3 regions of the Arthrobacter sp. TJ-270 genome follow, and region 1 is predicted to be linked to each of the others. Evidence: riboswitches for the same ligand, from Rfam matches in the RefSeq annotation. Region 1 holds a riboswitch; each other region holds the start of a gene.
What was found. A riboswitch is a leader RNA that binds a small molecule or an ion and turns the genes downstream of it on or off. The one in region 1 is predicted to bind S-adenosylmethionine.

Region 1 (3,866 bases):
GCACAGCGAACAGCCCGCGGAAGGGGACCGGTCGCAGGATCCGGCCGACACAGGGACGCATGCGCAGGATCCTGCGGAGGGTGCGGATTCCGCGGCGGAAACATCCGGGGCCTCGGACCCGGACTAGGGATCACATGCCGGCGGAGCCGGTGCTGTCGAGGCGGACGGCCCGCCAGCAGTAGGTCAGATACGGCAGGTTGAGCACGGCTTCGGGATTGTGCCCGAGGTGGTCGTGGAGGTACCAGGACAGGTTCGCCTCCACTTTCGCACGCGTGCCCAGCGAAGCGTTCTGATAGTAGCTGCGGGACCGGGCGAGTTCAACGATGTCCGGAGCCGGGAGGGCCTGGGTCCAGGCGACTACCATCGATTCCGGTTCCGAGAAGAGTGGTCCCAACGCGGGACGGTAGTTCGGCCGGAACACGTCTCCGGCATGCATGATGCGGGAGAGCCGGTGCACCCACGGCACGCTGACATCCAGCTGATTCCAGACAAGGCCGAGGACTCCTCCCGGTACCAGGATGCGCGCCGCTTCCGCGCTCGCCGACGCCGCGTCGCACCAGTGCCAGGCCTGGGCAATTGAAACAACATCAACGCTCGCAGTGCCGAGACCGGATGCCTCGGCCGTGCCCTGAACTTTCTCCACCGCCGGGAGCTGCTGTCCTAGGACGGAGAGCATGTCCTCCGACGGATCGATCGCCGTCACCTCAGGGCAACGGTGGATGAGCTCCCTCGTGAACTTTCCTGTTCCCGCCCCGATATCGGCAGCGCGCCGTGCATCCCGCGGGACGAGCCAGTCCACACATTCCGGGGGATACCCCGGACGGACGCGCTCATAGCGCTCACTGTCCTGCAGATAGCCCCGAGCCAACTCACGACGGCGGTGCTCAGCGAGGCGCGGACCCCCAACGCCCATGACGATAGCTCCTGTCGATACTTGATCAGAACCCGTCAATTAAATCACCCGGTCTCGACTGCTCGGGAAACGGGAGTGTCAGCGCGCCATCAGTCAGCTGTGCAGGGTGCTGCGCCCGCAGTTCCCGGAGTGTGCGGAGCCCAATCCGGGAAGGAACGGGTCTCGACAGCCGGTACCCAACGCCCTGCGTCGACAACATAGTCGGTTCCCAGCCCATCCCGGATGAGTGAGGCGAGGCCGGTGAGCAGCCTGTCGACATCGTCCTGCCGCGATCCGAGCCCGAAGCTTGCGCGCAGCGATCCCGATGGCAGGCCCAGGCGCTTCAGCAGCGGGTGGGCGCAGAACTTCCCGTCCCGCAACCCCACGCCATGCTCCGCGGAAAGGTAGGCGGCGACGAGGCCGGCGTCGTAACCGTGGACGGAGAAGTTCACCACACCGATTGCGTCGGTGCTGTCGGAGAAGATGCGGTGTACGGTGACGCCGGTAAGGGCGGAGAGCCCGTCCACCAGGGCGTTCCGCAAATCTGATTCATGGCGGAGCCAGTCTTCCGCGTCCAGGGCTGCAATAACCTCCGTCGCGTGGGCAAGCGCTGCTGCGCCCAGGACGTTCGGCGACCCGCCTTCATGCCGTGCAGGGCCGGTTGTCCAGGAAACTGAATCGACCTTCACCGCCTTCACGGCGCCGCCGCCGGCAAGGTGGGGTGTTCCGACGTCAAGCCAGTCAGGCCTGCCGACCAAAACTCCGGACCCGAACGGTGCATACAGCTTGTGCCCGGAGAAAGCGACGTAATCGATGCCGTCATGCCCGATATCCATCCGTCGGTGCGGGGCCAGTTGGGCTGCGTCGACGACGATGCGTGCGCCATGAGCATGGGCGAGGGCGGCGAGCCGGTTGATGGGCAGAACCTCACCGGTCACGTTTGAGGCACCGGTTACGGCAAGCAGGTTGATTCCCCCGGAAGCCAACACCTCCTCCACAGCGGTAAACGTCGCCTCTATCGTGTCGGCGGCGACGAGTCCGCGATGGGGGCGGCCCAGCCAGGGCAGGAGATTGGCATGGTGTTCCAGGTCGAGGTAAAGGACCTCGCCGTCTCCAGGTACGCAACCTGCCAGGAGATTCAGGGAGTCCGTGGTGTTTCGGGTGAAGATGACCGCGTCGTCTTCACGACCGCCGACGAAGGTCCGGACGGTCTTCCGTGCATTCTCGTACAGCGACGTTGAAATTTGGGATGCGTATCCGGCGCCCCGGTGAACGCTGGCGTAGTAGGGCAGAACGCTCTGCAGGTAGTCATTGACCTGCTGCAGTGCCGGCGTCGAAGCGGCGTAGTCCAGATTGACGTAGCGGACAGCGGTGCCGTCAACCAGCGGCGCCTGCAGTTCAGCGCCCAACACTGACGCAAGCGGCGCCGCGGACAGTTCGCTGGTGCTCTCTAGAAGTGCATTGCTCACGGAAGTTAACCCCATAGTGGTCTCAAGGGACCTGCCAAGGGAGGCCCCGCGCTTGCCGAACCACTTCTCTGGAACGGCCTGGTCGTCACCCGGGGCACCCCACCGCGGAAGGAGGGTTGCCGGCCAGCAAACCGGGGTTTATCGCTGGCACTCGTGACCAATGAGTCCAGAATAAGACAGTCCGGACCCTCCGTTCGCTTTGTTACGTGGCTACGTCAGGCACCCGTATTCTCCTGGAGCAGATCGTCCAGCGAAGGGTTGAGCATCTTCAGGACATCGTTATGCAGGGTGCTGTTGGTTGCGAGCGCGTTACCGCCGAAGGGCCCGTCCGCGCCTTCCAATGATGTGAACCGGCCACCGGCTTCCGTAACAATCGGTACCAGGGCGGCCATGTCGTACAGGTTGAGTTCAGGCTCACACGCGATGTCCACAGCGCCCTCAGCGACGAGGCAGTATGACCAGAAGTCACCATAGGCCCGTGTACGCCAGACCGATTCGGTGAGAGATACGAATTCATCGAGGTTGCCGCGTTCCTTCCATCCCGACAGGCTCGAGTAGGAGAGTGAGGCATCTTCCAGACGAGACACGCTTGAGACCCGGAGGCGTGTTGCGGCGGCCAGCGACTTGCCGGTGAAAGCTCCCGTCCCGGTTGCTGCCCACCACCGTTTCCCGAGGGCGGGAGCGCTGACGACGCCGACGACAGGGCGGCCCTCATCCACCAGAGCGATGAGTGTGGCCCACACCGGCACTCCACGGACAAAGTTCTTGGTGCCGTCGATCGGGTCGATGATCCACCGCCGCGAGCCCGCGCCGCTGCTCCCGAATTCCTCGCCGAGCACGGCATCCCGCGGGCGGGCGCGTGAGAGTTGTCCGCGGATTGCCTCTTCCGCTGACTTGTCTGCATCGGTAACCGGGGTGTAGTCCGGCTTGGTCTCAACCGCCAGATCCAACGCCTTGAACCTGGACATGGTCTGGTCATCGACGGAATCGGCCATCACATGGGCAAGGCGAAGGTCATCGTTGTAGCTCTGGAGGTTCATACTGTTCAACCTATATCCTCGGGACGCGCAGATGCGGGAGGCCTGATGCCCGGGGCGTTGAGTGCCCTTGCACGTGGGCGATGCCCGCTGACTGCGGTCTTAACGCAAGGAAGGGACATCGGCCGATAGCCGATGTCCCTTCCTTTGAAAACTAAGAGTTAGAGAACGGAGATGTTCTCAGCCTGGGGGCCCTTGGGTCCCTGGGTGGTCTCGAAGCTGACCTTCTGGTTCTCCTCGAGCGAGCGGAAGCCGCCGGAGTTGATTGCGGAGAAGTGAGCGAAGACGTCAGCGCCGCCGTCGTCAGGAGCGATGAATCCAAAGCCCTTTTCAGCGTTAAACCACTTGACTGTACCTGTTGCCATTTAAATCATTCCTTGAGTGTAGGATCCCCCCGTACTTCGGGGTTCCCGTCGCGGTGTTCCATCGCCTGCAAAAAAAGCTTTCGAACTCCGTAGAGAAATCAAG
Region 2 (3,866 bases), on a different contig from region 1:
CGTCCGCTGTTGTCACGGTATGGCCGGTGGCTTCCAGGCCTTCCTTGCTGGTGGGGTAGACGCTGGCCCCGGTATTACCGGGATTACCCATCTGAGTCATTAGGAACCCTGGATGGCGTCAGGATCGGCGTTGGTGACGAAGGAGTCGTCGAAGAGGGTGTCGAGGGCTTCATCGATCTGCTCCTGCGAGGAGACATCACCAGTTTCCACGAATACCGGGCCGACCTTCTCGAGAACCTTCCGCTGTGCCTCGCCCGGTGCGGGGTCGACGTCCAGGTTGGTGCGTTCGATGATGACGGCGTTGGCGATCTCGACGTCGATGCCGGCAACATCGGCGAGGATCTGTGCCGTCTCCTCCGGGTTTTCCTTCGCCCACTCGCGCGCCTTCTCGTAGGCATTCACCACGGTCTGGGCAAGCTCGGGGCTCTCGGAGAGGAATTCCTCGTTGGCGTTGAGGAAGCCGTAGGTGTTGAAGTCGATGTTGCGGAAGAAGAGCTCGGCGCCCTCCTGCTCAGCCGAAGCCATGATCGGGTCCAGACCCGCCCAGGCGTCAACGGATCCGTTGTTCAGTGCTGCCCAGCCGTCGGCGTGCTGCAGGTTCTGCACGGTGACCTCGGAGGGGTCGATGCCAGCGGACTCGAGCGACTGGATCAGGAAGAAGTAGGGGTCGGTGCCCTTGGTTGCCGCGATCGACTTGCCGCGCAGGTCCTCAAGGGTCTCGATGCCGGTGCCCTCGACGGTGACCATGGCGGACCACTCGGGCTGGGAGTAGATGTCGATCGTCTTGATCGGTGACCCGTTGGAACGGGCGAGGAGAGCAGCGGACCCGGCGGTGGATCCGACGTCGACCGCTCCGGCGCGGAGGGCTTCATTGGCCTTGTTGGAACCGGCGGACTGGACCCAGTTGACGGTCACGCCTTCGTCCTCAAGCTCCGCTTCGAGCCAACCCTGGTCCTTGATGACCAGGCTGAGCGGGTTGTAAGTGGCGAAGTCAATGTTGAGCTCGGTGGCCGTGGAAGCCTCTTCGGCGGACGCGGCGTTCTCACCGGCGAGGCAGCCGGTCAGGGCGAGCGTGCCGGTGGCGGCGAGCGCTACGGACAGGACGGCGCGGCGGGTGAAGGGCGAGCGGGTGCGGTTCATGGTTTCCTTTGCGAGGGGTAGCAGTCGCCGTGCAGACGGGCACGACGACGGAACAAGCTGTGTGTGGTCTAGTGGCCTTTGACGCCGAGGGTGGTGAGCAGGGAGCTGCGCATTCGGCCGAGGTCGGCGGCATTGCGGTCCCGCGGGCGGTCGCCCGGGACGGTGAGCACCTCGGTGACGGAGGCGCCGGGGCGTGACGGATCGGCGGACTTGCCGAGCACGATGATGCGGTCTGCGAGCTGGAGGGCCTCGTCGACGTCGTGCGTCACCAGCAGCACCGTAGTGGGCTGGGCTGCGTGGATATCCAGAAGGAGGTCCTGCATCTTCAGCCGGGTGAGGGCGTCAAGAGCGCCGAACGGCTCATCGAGGAGCAATACGCCCGGGTTCCGGGCGAGTGCCCGGGCCAGGGATGCCCGCTGGGCCATGCCGCCGGACACTTCACGGGGCCGGTGCCCGGCGAAGTCCGCGAGCTCCACGAGGCCCAGCAGTTCGGTGACCTTCGCCTTGCCGGCGGCCGCGCCGGTTCCCCTGGGCAGGCCGATTGCGACGTTGGCCCGGAGCGACAGCCAGGGGAGGAGACGCGGTTCCTGGAAGGCGACGGCGCAGCGGTCATCGATGCCGTTGACCGCGGTTCCGTCGATGAGGACGGCACCGGATGTCGGTGCGTCGAGGCCCGCTGCGGCCCGCAGGAGCGTGGACTTCCCGCAGCCGCTGGCACCGACGATGGCGAGTACCTCACCGGCGCGGACATCGAGGTTGATGTCGCGGAGGACTACATGCTCGCTGGTTCCGCCGCCGAAGGACCGCGTGAGGGAGGAAAAGGTCAGGGGAAGGGCCAGCTTGTCTGTGGCGTTGTTAGTGGCCTGTGCCTGCTGCTGCGCGCTGAGAACGGTGCTCATGTATAACTCCATCGCTCCTGGCAGTAGCACCCGTTCTCCTGCATGCAGGTAAGGGTTGCTGCGGCGTCAACGATCCAGGTCTCTCGGCCGCTCGGGATGGTGGACTTCCACTAAACGACTTTCTGACGTGCCTTTGCAATATATGTCGTAACAAAGCAGGCCCACAGCGGTCAGGCGAGCAGCCAGTCCACCGCGCGCTCCAGTAACTCCCGGTGTTCCGGTGACGCGTACGACGCCGCGTCGTGGCCGAGAGCGTCGTAGAAGCTCCGCGCTGTAGCGGTTCCCGCTCCCTGTTCCACGGTGCGCTCCAGCGGTCGCTCCAGCGACCACATCAGCGGATGCAGATGCCCCTCGTGTTCGTGGCGGGCATGGACGACGACCTCCGGTGACGTGCGCAGCCAGCTGTAACGTTCGTCGTCGACCGTGAAGTCAGAGACGCCTACCGGAAAGGAGCCCTCCAACACAATGTGTGCCCGGCCGTACTCCGGATGCATGGACACGCCCCGCACCCACCGACCCCCGAGTGCCTTCTCCCACGACTCCGAATCCAAGAAGCTGGTGGAGCTGGAGTGCAGGGCCAGCAACGGCCGCCCGCCGGCAACCCAGGCGTCCAGCCCCGCGGAGGCGGCCTCTGATCCGGGGGACGTGCCGTCGTCGTCGCGGGGGAGGCCGACGTTCACCACCAGCAGGTCCGGCCAGGAGGCGGAGTCCTGGAGGCCTTCGAGAGCGCAGTCGACGTCGTCCGCGGTTTCCACGGTGAGACCGTGGTCTTGAAGTAGGCCGGCAACCGCAGCGGATGTCTCGGCGAAGGGGTGCCAGGGGTCCGCGTACCGTCCGGTGCCGCTCAGGAGCAGTGCTGTTGTCATGGGAGCTCATCTCTGTAGGTGACGGGTGAGGCGTTCCAAGCGAGGAGTCCCTCACGATCAGGTCCGGATTCAGCTCCAGGCGGTGGACGGGCCGTCGCCGGCCCTCGGCGATCCGGGCGGCGAGCATCTGCACCGCCACCCGGCCGACGTAGTGCTTCGGCGGCCGCACCGCGGAGATGGCGGGCTCGGCAAGGTAGGCGACCTCGTCGTCGTACGCCACGACCGCCAGGTCATCCTTAGGATTTATCGAAGTGCTCGGCCCGCGGACTGCCCTGCTTTCCAGCCGTCTCGTCGAGTGCTGCGTCCGTGGAGAGGCGGAAAACGTGATTGCTTCATGCCGACTCTGAGTATGTACTGGTCCCGAACGTGATGCAAGGCACACCGATCGAGTATCAGGCACAGGAAAGGACCGCTCCATGAATAAGCCGGAGGCAGTAGCTGCGATGGGTTATGGAACCTTCGCCGAACGGATCGTCGCCGCAGGGCCGGAGCGGTTGGGATGGGTGGCGCCGGGTGAAGGACTCATGAGCGCATGAACAAGCTGACACTTCCGGCCCTGGACCGGGAACTCTCGCCCTATACGGGATGGACCCGCGAGCACCACGCGGCACAGGCCGACTCGATGCTGCTCGGCGTACGCAAGTGGGCCAGTCCCAGCCACGCCCGCATCACGCCGCCCGGACGCGAAGGCGGCTACGGCCGGGCCATCGACGGCCTCGAAGGCTTCGCGCGCACCTTCCTCACCGCGGGCTTCCGGCTCACAGGCGAGCGCGGCGACGATCCGCTAGGACTTGCCGAGTGGTATGCCGAGGGCCTGCGCTCCGGCTCCGATCCCACGTCGGCCGAACGCTGGGTTCGCCCCGACGAGCACGGCCAGGCAAAGGTCGAGGCTGCGGCCCTGGCCATCGTGCTCGACATGACGCGCCCCTGGCTGTGGGACGGACTGGACGCCACCGTCCAG
Region 3 (3,866 bases), 570 kb from region 1:
GTCACGGTGAGCCGCCTGTGCGACATCGAAACGTACGCAACGGTGCACCAGATGGTCAGCACTATCGACGCGCAGCTGCGGCCGGGGTCCTCCCGCGCCGAAGCAGTCGCCGCCGCGTTCCCTGCCGGTTCCATGACGGGCGCGCCGAAAATCAGCACCATGGTTATCCTCGACCGGCTCGAAGGTGCACCGCGGGGTGTCTATTCGGGCGCCGCCGGGTACTTTTCGCTCGATGGGGCAGCGGACCTCGCCGTCGTCATTCGTACGCTCGTGATGGAGAATGACGACGACGACACCCGCCTCACGCTCGGCGTGGGCGGCGCGATCACGGCCGATTCCGACCCGTCCGAGGAGTGGGAGGAAGTGCGGACGAAGGCGTTCGGGGTATTGTCCGCGCTGGGCTCGTCCTTTCCGGCATAGTCCACATTGCTCGCTGCACGCGGCCTTCCGTCACCTCATCCCGTGTGGAAGCATTGAACAGGCAAAGGACGGATCAACGAAGGAGAAAGGTCATGACCAGCTCCCGCGATGAAAACACGCCCAGCCTGGACGATGTTCAGGAGCCGGACAACGAATTCCTGCCCAACCGGATCTACCAGGGGCACGCAGGAGAGCCCGAACGCCTGGATGATGACGCCCTGGCGGCAGCCACGGAGCAGGAGCGGGTCGACGCCGGGCTCATCGACTACGCCCCAGACCAGGTTCCGGATGCCACCGACCCCCTCCCTGAGGAGGCCTCTGACGAAGCGGACCGGGCACAGCGTGGACTGAACGGGGAAAGCAATCCCGATTCCTGAGAACGCCGGCCCATAGCGCTCGCCCCGGGGCCCTCGGTCGCTAGCGCCTATCGCCCTCCCTGGCCTCGCTTCGCTCGCCCCGGGCCCCTCGGTCGCTAGGCTGGTGCCCATGACTGTTCTGGTGTTCCTGGACTCCTCCTCCCCCGCAGGCCGGATCGCTGACGCGACGCAGCCGCAGCTCAAGGTCACTGACACCGGAATCACGCGCGGCGACGGCATCTTCGAGACCATGCTCGCCGTCAACGGCGCGCCCCGGAAGCTGCAGGCGCATCTGGCCCGGCTGGCGACCTCTGCCGAGGCGCTGGAACTGAAGGTGCCGCCGTCGGACGCGTGGGAACGCGCCATCGCCACCGCGCTGAAGGAAACCGGCGACGACGGCGAACTGGTGGTCAAACTCGTCGCCACCCGCGGGGAGGAAGGGGCCGGTGCGACCTCCTGGGTGCTGGTCTCACCGCTACCCAAGGGGCTGCGCGGGCAGCGCCTCTCGGTACTCCTCCTGGACCGCGGTTATGACAGCACCGTCGCGCAGCGCGCGCCGTGGCTGCTGATGGGGGCCAAGACTCTCTCCTACGCGGTGAACATGGCCGCCCTCCGCTACGCCCGCTCCCACGGCGCCCACGACGTCATCTTCACCTCCACCGACGGCAAGGTGCTCGAAGGCCCGACGTCGACGGTCCTGATTGCCCGGGTGACCGACGGCGTCAAGCAACTAATCACACCGCAGCTGGAGAGCGGGATCCTGCCCGGAACGTCGCAGGGGGCCTTGTTCGCGACCGCCCGTGATGCGGGCTGGGAACTCGGTTATGGCCCACTGGTGCCGGAGGACCTGTTCAACTCCGAGGGCGTCTGGTTGATTTCGAGCGTCCGCCTGCTCGCCGAAGTCGGGTCGATTGACGGGAAGCCGGTCACGGTGTCTCCCGAGTTGACCGCCGAACTCGGAGCCCTGGTGCAGGCAGTCTCCTGAACCGGAACATATAGCGCACGCGCAGGGCGTTACCGCACATTACGGCACAGCGTGGCGGACGGGGTTGCCGGTGCTAGGTTCAATCCGGAGTAACGAGCGCCAGTGCCAAGCCCTGACTTGCTGGCCGGCAACCCTCTTTCACGGCGGGGTGCCTCAGGTGACTACTCGGCACACCGATCAGGATCCACGATCACCAGCGTGCACAGCGTGAGGAGACACAGTGTCACAGCATTACACCCCCCATCAGCAGCCAGGCAACGGCTACGCCGGAGACATCACGCCGCGCGAAGCGGTGGAACGCGTCAGCAAGGGCGCCGTCCTCGTGGATGTCCGCACAGTCGAGGAATGGCAGACCGTCGGCGTCCCTGACCTCACCGATGCCGGGACCGTCCCCCTCTTCCTGGAGTGGAACCGCTCCGACGGCACCCGCAATGTCTCCTTCCTCAACCAGCTGAACGGCCTCAAGGGCAGGGAGCTGCTGTTCCTCTGCCGCTCGGGCGTCCGCTCGGTTGCCGCGGCGCAGAGTGCAACGGCTGCCGGGCACACCGCCTACAACGTGCTGCACGGTTTCGAGGCGAACGGCGGCTGGCGCTCCAGCGGCCTTGCGACCACCGCCCACGCCGAATCCGGTACCCCTGAATCCGGCAGTGCCGAATCCGCGGCTGCCAGTCCGGCGAACGGGCAGGGCGACGCCGGTGAGTGAGTCCACGCCGTCGTCGTTCTCTCCGGCAGCGGGTCGGGAGCCGATCGCCGGTAACGGTGGCTACCCCCGGATCCAACGGCCGGACGACGACACCGCCGCCTGGTCGCCCGACACCCTCGCCGTCCGCGGCGGGCTCGCACGGTCCAATTTCGAGGAAACGTCCGAGGCCCTCTTCCTGAACTCGGGATTCGTGTATTCCTCCGCGGCTGCGGCGGAGGCCGCGTTCACCGGCGACGTCGACCGCTTTGTCTACTCCCGGTACGGCAACCCCACAGTCGCCATGTTTCAGGAACGACTGCGTCTTCTTGAAGGAGCGGAAGCGTGCTTCGCCACCGCCAGCGGCATGTCCGCCGTCTTCACCGCGCTCGGAGCGCTCCTGGCTGCCGGCGACCGCGTAGTCGCCTCCCGCAGCCTGTTCGGCTCCTGCTTCGTCATCCTGAATGAAGTCCTCCCGCGCTGGGGCGTGGAGACGGTCTTCGTGGACGGCTGGGACCTCAACCAGTGGGAAGAAGCGCTGAGCGTCCCTACCACCGCTGTGTTCTTCGAATCCCCTTCGAACCCGATGCAGGAAATCGTCGACATCCGGGCAGTCGTGGAACTCGGCCATGCCGCGGGCGCGCAGGTCGTCGTGGACAATGTCTTTGCCACACCGCTGTTGCAGCGGTGCACGGAACTGGGTGCCGACGTCGTTGTCTATTCCGGCACCAAGCACATCGACGGCCAGGGCAGGGTCCTGGGCGGCGCAATTCTCGGCCGCAAGGAATTCATCGAGGGTCCGGTGAAGACCCTCATGCGGCACACCGGTCCGGCCCTGTCCTCCTTCAACGCCTGGACCCTCCTGAAGGGACTCGAGACGCTCTCCCTGCGGGTCAACCACTCCTCGTCCTCGGCGCTGACCCTCGCCCGCTGGCTGGAAGCTCAACCGGCAGTGACCTGGGTGCGCTATCCCCTGCTCGAATCTCACCCGCAGTTCGATCTCGCCGCTGCCCAGATGACGGCCGGTGGCACGGTGGTCACATTCGAACTGAACGCCCCCGAGGGCCGGGCGAAGGAGCGGGCGTTCGCACTGCTCGATGCGCTGGACATCATCGACATCTCCAACAACCTTGGCGATTCGAAGACACTGATCACCCACCCTGCCACCACGACCCACCGTGCTATGGGTGCTGAAGGGCGCGCGGCCATCGGGCTGTCGGACGGCGTTATCCGGCTCTCGGTGGGTCTTGAGGACGTAAGTGACCTTCAGACGGACCTCGGCAAGGCCCTCGCCGCAGGCTGAAGCTGGGATTCAGCTGTGAGTTCGACCGCACATTGAACCATTCGGGGTAGTGCGAGCGTCTTCCCGGCAGAGGGGTCGAGTGGCCACTTCCACCCCCGGTGTTCAGGGGTGATCACGGGAGGA

Region 2: another riboswitch for S-adenosylmethionine. It lies ahead of AC4D2M_RS13915 (ABC transporter ATP-binding protein); the one in region 1 lies ahead of AC4D2M_RS01105 (aminotransferase class V-fold PLP-dependent enzyme).
Region 3: another riboswitch for S-adenosylmethionine. It lies ahead of AC4D2M_RS03765 (rhodanese-like domain-containing protein); the one in region 1 lies ahead of AC4D2M_RS01105 (aminotransferase class V-fold PLP-dependent enzyme).

What each region holds. Positions count from the first base shown of each region.
Region 1 is NZ_JBZCNB010000001.1:228,568-232,433, reverse strand. Features, by position in the region: gene AC4D2M_RS01115 (hypothetical protein) at 1-127, shown strand, start outside; gene AC4D2M_RS01110 (class I SAM-dependent methyltransferase) at 131-913, opposite strand; gene AC4D2M_RS01105 (aminotransferase class V-fold PLP-dependent enzyme) at 1,003-2,376, opposite strand; SAM riboswitch class IV at 2,405-2,520, opposite strand; gene hisN (histidinol-phosphatase) at 2,577-3,401, opposite strand; gene AC4D2M_RS01095 (cold-shock protein) at 3,560-3,763, opposite strand.
Region 2 is NZ_JBZCNB010000008.1:5,934-9,799, forward strand. Features, by position in the region: gene AC4D2M_RS13905 (ABC transporter permease) at 1-100, opposite strand, end outside; gene AC4D2M_RS13910 (aliphatic sulfonate ABC transporter substrate-binding protein) at 100-1,140, opposite strand; gene AC4D2M_RS13915 (ABC transporter ATP-binding protein) at 1,209-2,039, opposite strand; SAM riboswitch class I at 2,045-2,142, opposite strand; gene AC4D2M_RS13920 (ThuA domain-containing protein) at 2,210-2,905, opposite strand; partial or broken gene AC4D2M_RS13925 (substrate-binding domain-containing protein) at 2,958-3,323, opposite strand; gene AC4D2M_RS13930 (DUF2264 domain-containing protein) at 3,438-3,866, shown strand, end outside.
Region 3 is NZ_JBZCNB010000001.1:794,800-798,665, forward strand. Features, by position in the region: gene pabB (aminodeoxychorismate synthase component I) at 1-420, shown strand, start outside; gene AC4D2M_RS03755 (hypothetical protein) at 513-797, shown strand; gene AC4D2M_RS03760 (aminodeoxychorismate lyase) at 907-1,761, shown strand; SAM riboswitch class IV at 1,850-1,975, shown strand; gene AC4D2M_RS03765 (rhodanese-like domain-containing protein) at 1,982-2,464, shown strand; gene AC4D2M_RS03770 (O-succinylhomoserine sulfhydrylase) at 2,535-3,743, shown strand.